Regions from separate parts of the Streptomyces sp. NPDC059373 genome, predicted to be linked through region 1. Evidence: riboswitches for the same ligand, from Rfam matches in the RefSeq annotation. Region 1 holds a riboswitch; the other holds the start of a gene.

Evidence for each region. Region 1 has a riboswitch for S-adenosylmethionine ahead of thrC (threonine synthase). Riboswitches for the same ligand answer to the same signal wherever they lie in the genome.
Region 2: linked by a shared signal. The riboswitch ahead of ACFXJ5_RS17330 (aminotransferase class V-fold PLP-dependent enzyme) and the one ahead of thrC (threonine synthase) in region 1 are both predicted to bind S-adenosylmethionine.

The regions. Positions count from the first base shown of each region.
Region 1 is NZ_JBHYXC010000003.1:51,486-54,982, forward strand. Features, by position in the region: gene ACFXJ5_RS08050 (cold-shock protein) at 1-53, opposite strand, end outside; gene ACFXJ5_RS08055 (ubiquitin-like small modifier protein 1) at 452-730, opposite strand; gene thrC (threonine synthase) at 727-2,010, opposite strand; SAM riboswitch class I at 2,026-2,153, opposite strand; gene ACFXJ5_RS08065 (glucosyl-3-phosphoglycerate synthase) at 2,360-3,325, shown strand.
Region 2 is NZ_JBHYXC010000010.1:177,259-180,755, reverse strand. Features, by position in the region: gene ACFXJ5_RS17335 (Lrp/AsnC family transcriptional regulator) at 1-264, shown strand, start outside; gene ACFXJ5_RS17330 (aminotransferase class V-fold PLP-dependent enzyme) at 487-1,839, opposite strand; SAM riboswitch class IV at 1,972-2,088, opposite strand; gene trpD (anthranilate phosphoribosyltransferase) at 2,458-3,483, opposite strand.

The DNA.
Region 1 (3,497 bases):
ATGAAGCCGTAACCCTTCTCCGCGTTGAACCACTTGACGGTGCCCTGAGCCATTCCTAACTCCCCTATTACTGGCCCTTCGCAGACCCGCACCTCGCGGACCCGGGTCAGACCTCACCCCCTACAGCCCAGGGGGCGTGCGCCGGAACGCGTCGACCGCCGCCGAATGTATCTGCCCGGATGCCCTCTGCAACAGGTCAATCGGACGAGAATTCTGGGCATGTACGAACGGGAAAAAGAAGGGAATTGATCATAATCCGGGGCAACTCGGACCGGACATAACTGACCAACGCGACAATCATCGCGTGAATTTGGCGATAAATCGCCGTCAGTGGATATCGGTTGCGCGGGACTCTGCGGCCACTGTACCGCCATTCAACTACCGCTCAGCACACAGGTGCCCCGCCCTCCCCACGGAGGACGGGGCACCTGTGGTCCGGCTGTGAGGCGGCTCAGCAGCCGCCGGCCACCGCCGGGATGATCGAGACGCTGGAGCCCTCCGTGACGGCCGTCTGGAGGCCCTCGGAGAAGCGGACGTCGTCGTCGTTCACGTACACGTTCACGAAGCGGCGCAGCTTGCCCGTGTCGTCGAGCACGCGGGCGGAGATGCCCGGGTGGTTCTTCTCCAGCGACTCGATCACCTCGGCCAGCGTCGCGCCCTCGGCGGGAACCTCGGCCTGTCCGCCGGTGTACGTACGAAGGATGGTCGGGATGCGGACGGATGCACTCATACGAGGCCAGCCTCTCGGAACGCGGCAAGGGTCGGACGGATGATGGCGGACGGGCCGGTGGTCGGTGCGACGGCGTCGAGGGTCTTGAGGCCGTCGCCGGTGTTGAGGACGACGGTCTCGGCGGCGGGGTCGAGCTGACCGTTCTCGATGAGCTTCTTGAGCACGCCGACCGTCACACCGCCCGCCGTCTCGGCGAAGATGCCCTCGGTGCGGGCGAGCAGCTTGATCGCGTCCACGCACTGCTCGTCGGTGACGTCCTCCACCGCGCCGCCGGTGCGGCGGGCGATGTCGAGGACGTACGGCCCGTCGGCCGGGTTGCCGATGGCCAGCGACTTGGCAATGGTGTCGGGCTTCTGGGGGCGTACGACGTCGTGGCCGGCCTTGAAGGCGGTGGAGACCGGGGAGCAGCCCTCGGCCTGGGCGCCGTAGATCTTGTAGGCCTTGTCGGGCACGAGGCCGAGCTTGATCAGCTCCTGCAGGCCCTTGTCGATCTTGGTGAGCTGCGAGCCGGAGGCGATCGGGATCACGATGTTGTCCGGGAGCCGCCAGCCGAGCTGCTCGGCGATCTCGTACGCGAGCGTCTTGGACCCTTCGCCGTAGTAGGGGCGCAGGTTGACGTTGACGAAGCCCCAGCCCTCGCCGATCGGGTCGCCGATCAGCTCGCTGCAGAAGCGGTTGACGTCGTCGTAGTTGCCCTCGATGCCGACCAGCTCGCCGCCGTAGACCGCGGCCATGACGACCTTGCCGGCCTCCAGGTCGTGCGGGATGAACACGCAGGAGCGGAAGCCGGCCCGGGCGGCGGCGGCGCCCACCGCACCGGCGAGGTTGCCGGTGGAGGAGCAGGACAGGGTGGTGAGGCCGAAGGTGCGGGCGGCCTCAAGGGCGATGGCGACGACCCGGTCCTTGAAGGAGTGGGTCGGGTTGCCGGAGTCGTCCTTGATGTGCAGGCCGCCGGTGATGCCCAGCTCGCGGGCGAGGTTGTCGGCCTTGACGAGCTTGGTGAAGCCGGGGTTCAGGTTCGGCTTCTGGGCCACGTCCGCCGGGACCGGCAGCAGCGGCGCGTACCGCCAGATGTTGTTCGGGCCGGCCTCGATCTGCTTGCGCAGTGCCTCGGGATCGCCGGTCGGGAGGTCGTACGCCACTTCGAGCGGCCCGAAACACTCCTGGCAGGCGAAGATCGGCGTCAGCGGGAAGCGCTCACCGCACTCGCGGCAGGACAGCGCGGCGGCGGGGCCGAAGGCGCTGTCGGTGGCGGCGGTGGCAATGGTCTGCAAAGACATGGAGGCGAGGCCCTTTCCTCATCTTCCCCGCGGCGCATTTCGCCGCGAGACGGAATTGGCACCTTCCCCACCTGGACCTCGCGGTCGGCGGGAGGGTTGCCGGGGCTTCAACGGGCCGTTCCCTCTGCCCCTCTGGATGAGCGGTATGGCGGTGGCATATCGTCACCGCATTTGTCGTTCGTCTTGTCACCGACAAACGTAACAAGGCGTGATCATCGTGGACATACGATGGTCATGTCTCGTGTTCAAGACTGTAACCGACGACCCCGAACCTGGTCATAGGTAGTCCGTCCATCGAGACAGACCGCCCTGCCGGAGGGGGGACACTTCCGACAGATCGGAGCCGCACGTGCTCGACGAGGTAGCCCGCTGGCTGCAGCGCCGGTCATGGTCAGCCGACCGCCGCCCGCTATCGACTCTGCTCACCGCCAAGCGTTCGGCGGGGCCGAACGGCACGGTGAGCGTGGTCCTGCCCGCGCTCAACGAGGAAGCCACGGTCGGAAGCATCGTGGAAACGATTCGCCGCGAGCTGATGAGCGATGCGGTGCCCCTGATCGACGAGCTGGTGGTCATGGACTCCGGCTCCACGGACCGCACCGCCGCCATCGCCGAGGCCGCCGGAGCGACCGTCGTCCACCGCGACGACGTCCTCCCCCGCCTGCCGGCCCTGCCCGGCAAGGGCGAGGTGCTCTGGCGTTCCCTGCTCGCGACCAGCGGTGAGATCGTCGCCTTCGTCGACGCCGACCTGCGCGATTTCGACTCCCGCTTCGTGTCCGGCATCATCGGCCCGCTCCTCACCGACCCCGGCGTCCAGCTGGTCAAGGCCATGTACGACCGCCCCCTGGAAACCGGCGGCACGGTCGTTCCCGCGGGCGGCGGTCGCGTCACGGAGCTCGTCGCCAGGCCCCTGCTCAACTTGCACTGGCCCCAGCTCGCCGGCTTCGTCCAGCCCCTCGGCGGCGAGTACGCCGCCCGGCGCTCCCTGCTCGAGCAGCTGCCCTTCCCCGTCGGCTACGGCGTCGAAATAGGCATGCTCATCGACTCCCTCAACACCGTCGGCCTCGACGCCCTGGCCCAGGTCGACGTCGGCGTCCGCCACCACCGCCACCAGGACAGCCAGGCCCTCGGCCGCATGGCCGCCACGATCTATCGCACCGCCCAGCTCCGTCTGTCCCGGGGCCACCTCGTCCGTCCCGTCCTCACCCAGTTCGACCGCACCGACGACGGCTTCACCCCCCGCATGCACGACGTCGCCACAGAAGAGCGCCCCCCCATGCTCACCGTCCCCGAATACGCCGCCCGCCGCGCCGCCTAAGGCTCCGCCCCTGCGCCGCCCCACCCGCCCTTCCCGCCCCCCGCCCCGGGGGCTCCGCCCCCCTGCCCCCAAACCCACCGGGTTGGGGGTAGGCCGTCCGCCTGAGGCGGGACGGGCTGGCCCAACCCGCCCGCACCCGGCGACGGCGCGTACCCCGACGGTGCTGGCCCGT
Region 2 (3,497 bases), on a different contig from region 1:
CTCATCCAGACCAGCGTCGACCGGATCCCCGAGATCGCGGAATCCATCGCCGCCCTCGACGGCGTCAGCGAGGTCTACTCCGTCACGGGCACCTACGACCTCGTCGCCATGGTCCGCGTCGCCCGCCACGACGACCTCGCGGACGTCATCCCCGGCCGCATCAGCAAAATCCCCGGCGTCGAGGCCACCGACACCCACGTAGCCTTCCGCACCTACTCCCAGCACGACCTCGAAGCCGCCTTCGCCATCGGGCTCGACGCCTAGCGCCCAGCCCCGATCGGCCACACAGCGGCCGTCCGCCGTGCCGGGGACACCGCACCCGCCCGGGGACCCGCGAACTCGGCCCCGATCGGGCACGCAGCGACCGTCCTCGGTGCGGGCTCGACTCCCAACGCGCCTCTCGCACCGCTACGCGGGCTTCGAGCCGCTGCGCCGGACTCCGTCCGCCGTGCCGGGCGCACCGCACCCGCCCGGAGACTCGCGAACTCAGCCCCGATCGGGCACGCAGCGACCGTCCTCGGTGCGGTAGTTCCACGCCGCGCCGTCACGGACGAGCTCGGCCACCGCCGTCAGAAAGCGGTCGACGTGCTCGTCGGGCGTACCGGCGCCGAAGGACACCCGGATGGCGTTCAGCGAGCGCTCGCCGGGGGCGGCGTCGGGCGCGCCGCACTCGCCGGGGTCCTGCGGCTCGCTGCCCAGCAGCGTACGGACGAGCGGGTGGGCGCAGAACAGACCGTCGCGCACGCCGATGCCGTACTCGGCGGACAGCGCGGCGGCGAAGTGCGAGCTGTTCCAGCCGTCCACGACGAACGAGATCACGCCCACCCTCGGCGCGTCATCCCCGAACAGCGACAACACCCTCACCTGCGGCACCCTCGCCAGCCCCTCCCGCACCCGGGCCACCAGCCGCTGCTCCCGCTCGACGAGACCGTCGAACCCGGCCTCCGTCAGCGCGCGGCAGGCCGAGGCGATCGAGTAGACGCCGATCACATTGGGCGACCCGGCCTCGTGACGCGCAGCGGACTCGTGCCACTCCACATCCACCCCGCCGTCCGCCCGCCGCGCCACCCGCCGCGACGCCCCGCCCCCCGCGAGATACGGCTCGGCCTCCCGCAGCCAGTCGGCCCGCCCGGCCAGCACCCCGGAGCCGAAAGGTGCATAGAGCTTGTGCCCCGAGAAAGCGACCCAGTCCACATCCAGCTCCGCGACATCCACCGGGTGATGCGGCGCCAGCTGCGCAGCGTCCAGCACGATCCGCGCCCCATTCGCATGCGCCGCCGCAGCCAGCTCCCGCACCGGCCACAACTCCCCCGTGACGTTGGACGCGCCGGTCACACACACAAGCGCCGGCCCGTACGACTCCCGGCCGGCGAGCGCCGCCTGCAGCGTGCGTACCGCCTGCTCCGGGCTGCGCGGCGCGCTCAGATACGTCACCTCGGCGTCCCGCCAGGGCAGCAGCGAGGCGTGGTGCTCGGTCTCGAAGACGAACACCTCGCAGCCGACCGGGAGGGCGGCGGCCAGCAGGTTCAGCGAATCAGTGGTCGAACGCGTGAACACGACCTGGTCGTCGGGACGGCACCCGAGGAACTCGGCAACCGTGACGCGGCTCTGCTCGAACAGATCCGTCGACAACTGCGACAGATAACCCGCCCCCCGGTGAACGCTGCCGTAGTACGGCGCATACGCGGCGACGTCGTCCCACACCCGCTGCAGCGCCGGAGCACTCGCCGCGTAATCGAGGGCCGCGTAGGTCACCTCGCCACCGGTCACAAGCGGCACGAGCACGTCCCGGCCGAGAACGGGCAGCGGGGCAGCACAGACAGACTGGTCGACAGACATGGCAAAGCTCCTGTGGGCAAGCGGGAAGTCAGCGGAAGAAAACCCTCAACACAGCCATCACCGGCATACGGAGGGTGGCGAAACGGGGCCTTCGGGCCCTATCGCATTCGCTTGCTCATAGAAGAACTCCAGGATCCGCGCTTGCCGTGAGCCTTGCTGCTCACGGCCTGGTCATCACCCGGGGCACCCCGCCGCAGAAGGAGGGTTGCCGGACAGCGAGCCGGGGCCTTTGCGCTGTCACTCGTGACCTGCCAAGGAGTATGCCACGTGATCGTCACGCGACAAGTCGCCGTCCAAATCCCGGACACAACGTCCAGGCCCGCGCCCGGGGCACCGCCGGGTTGGGCCAGCCCTCCCCCAGCCTTCGGCCGGGGGGACCCCCACCTCGCTTCGCTCGCCTCAGGCGGACGGCCTACCCCCAACCCGGCCGGAGAGAAGGAGACGGCGGGGAGGGCCGGGGTCGGAGGGGTGGGGGTTCTGGACGCTCCGCATATTTGTGTGCGGCATGCCGGGCAAGGCAACGGACGGACCCGTCACGCACGTAAATATGTCGGTCCAGGACCCCCAGCCCCGGAGGCCCCGGACCGCACCGGCACCACGAGGGCGGCCCCGGCCCGGCTACGCGTTGGTGGCCGCCGCCCACCGCTCCAACGTCTTCGCGGCCGACCCGGAGTCGATCGACTCCGCCGCCCGCCGGACACCCGCCGCGATCTGCTCCGCCAGCGGGAGGCCCTCAACCGGCTCGAAGGCCACCAACGCGGCCGCCGTGTTGAGCAGCACCGCGTCCCGCACGGGCCCGGGCTCACCGGCGAGGACGCGCCGGGCGACCTCGGCGTTGTACTCCGCGTCCGCCCCGCGCAGGGCCTCCACCGGCACCAGCTCGATACCGACGTCACGCGGATCGAAGGGCACCTGCTCGACCGAGCCGTCCCGGACCACCCAGACCTGCGAAGTGGCCGTCGTCGTCAGCTCGTCGAGCCCGTCGTCGCCCCGGAAGACCAACGCCGAGGACCCCCGCCGAGCCAGTACGCCGGCGATGAGTCCCGCCATCCGGGTGTCGAAGCAGCCGACCGCCGATGCGGTGACCCGTGCGGGGTTGGTCAGCGGGCCGAGGATGTTGAACGAGGTCGGGATGCCCAGATCCCGTCGCGCCGGCGCGGCGAACCGCATCGCGGGATGGAACTTGGCCGCGAAGCAGAAGGTGATGCCGGTCTCCTCGACCACCTCGGCGACCCGCTGCGGCGGAATGTCGAGGTTGATACCGAGCCGCTCCAGAACGTCCGACGCGCCGCTCGCCGACGAGGCCGCGCGGTTGCCGTGCTTGACGACCTTCACGCCGGCCCCGGCGATCACGATCGCCGACATGGTCGAGATGTTCACCGTCTTGGCCCGGTCACCACCCGTGCCGACGATGTCGACCGCGGGCCCGGGGATGTCCAGCGGCAGGGCGTGCGCGTACATCGTGTCAACGAGCCCCGACACCTCCTCGACCGTCTCGCCCTTGGCCCGCAGCGCCACCATGAACCCGGCGATCTGCGCGTCGCTCGCCTCACCCTGCATGATCCGGTCCATCGCCCACGCCGTGTCGGCCGCGGTCAGGTCCTTGCCGGACAACAGCGCGCTCAACAGGTCGGGCCAGCTCATGAACCGCTCCTCGC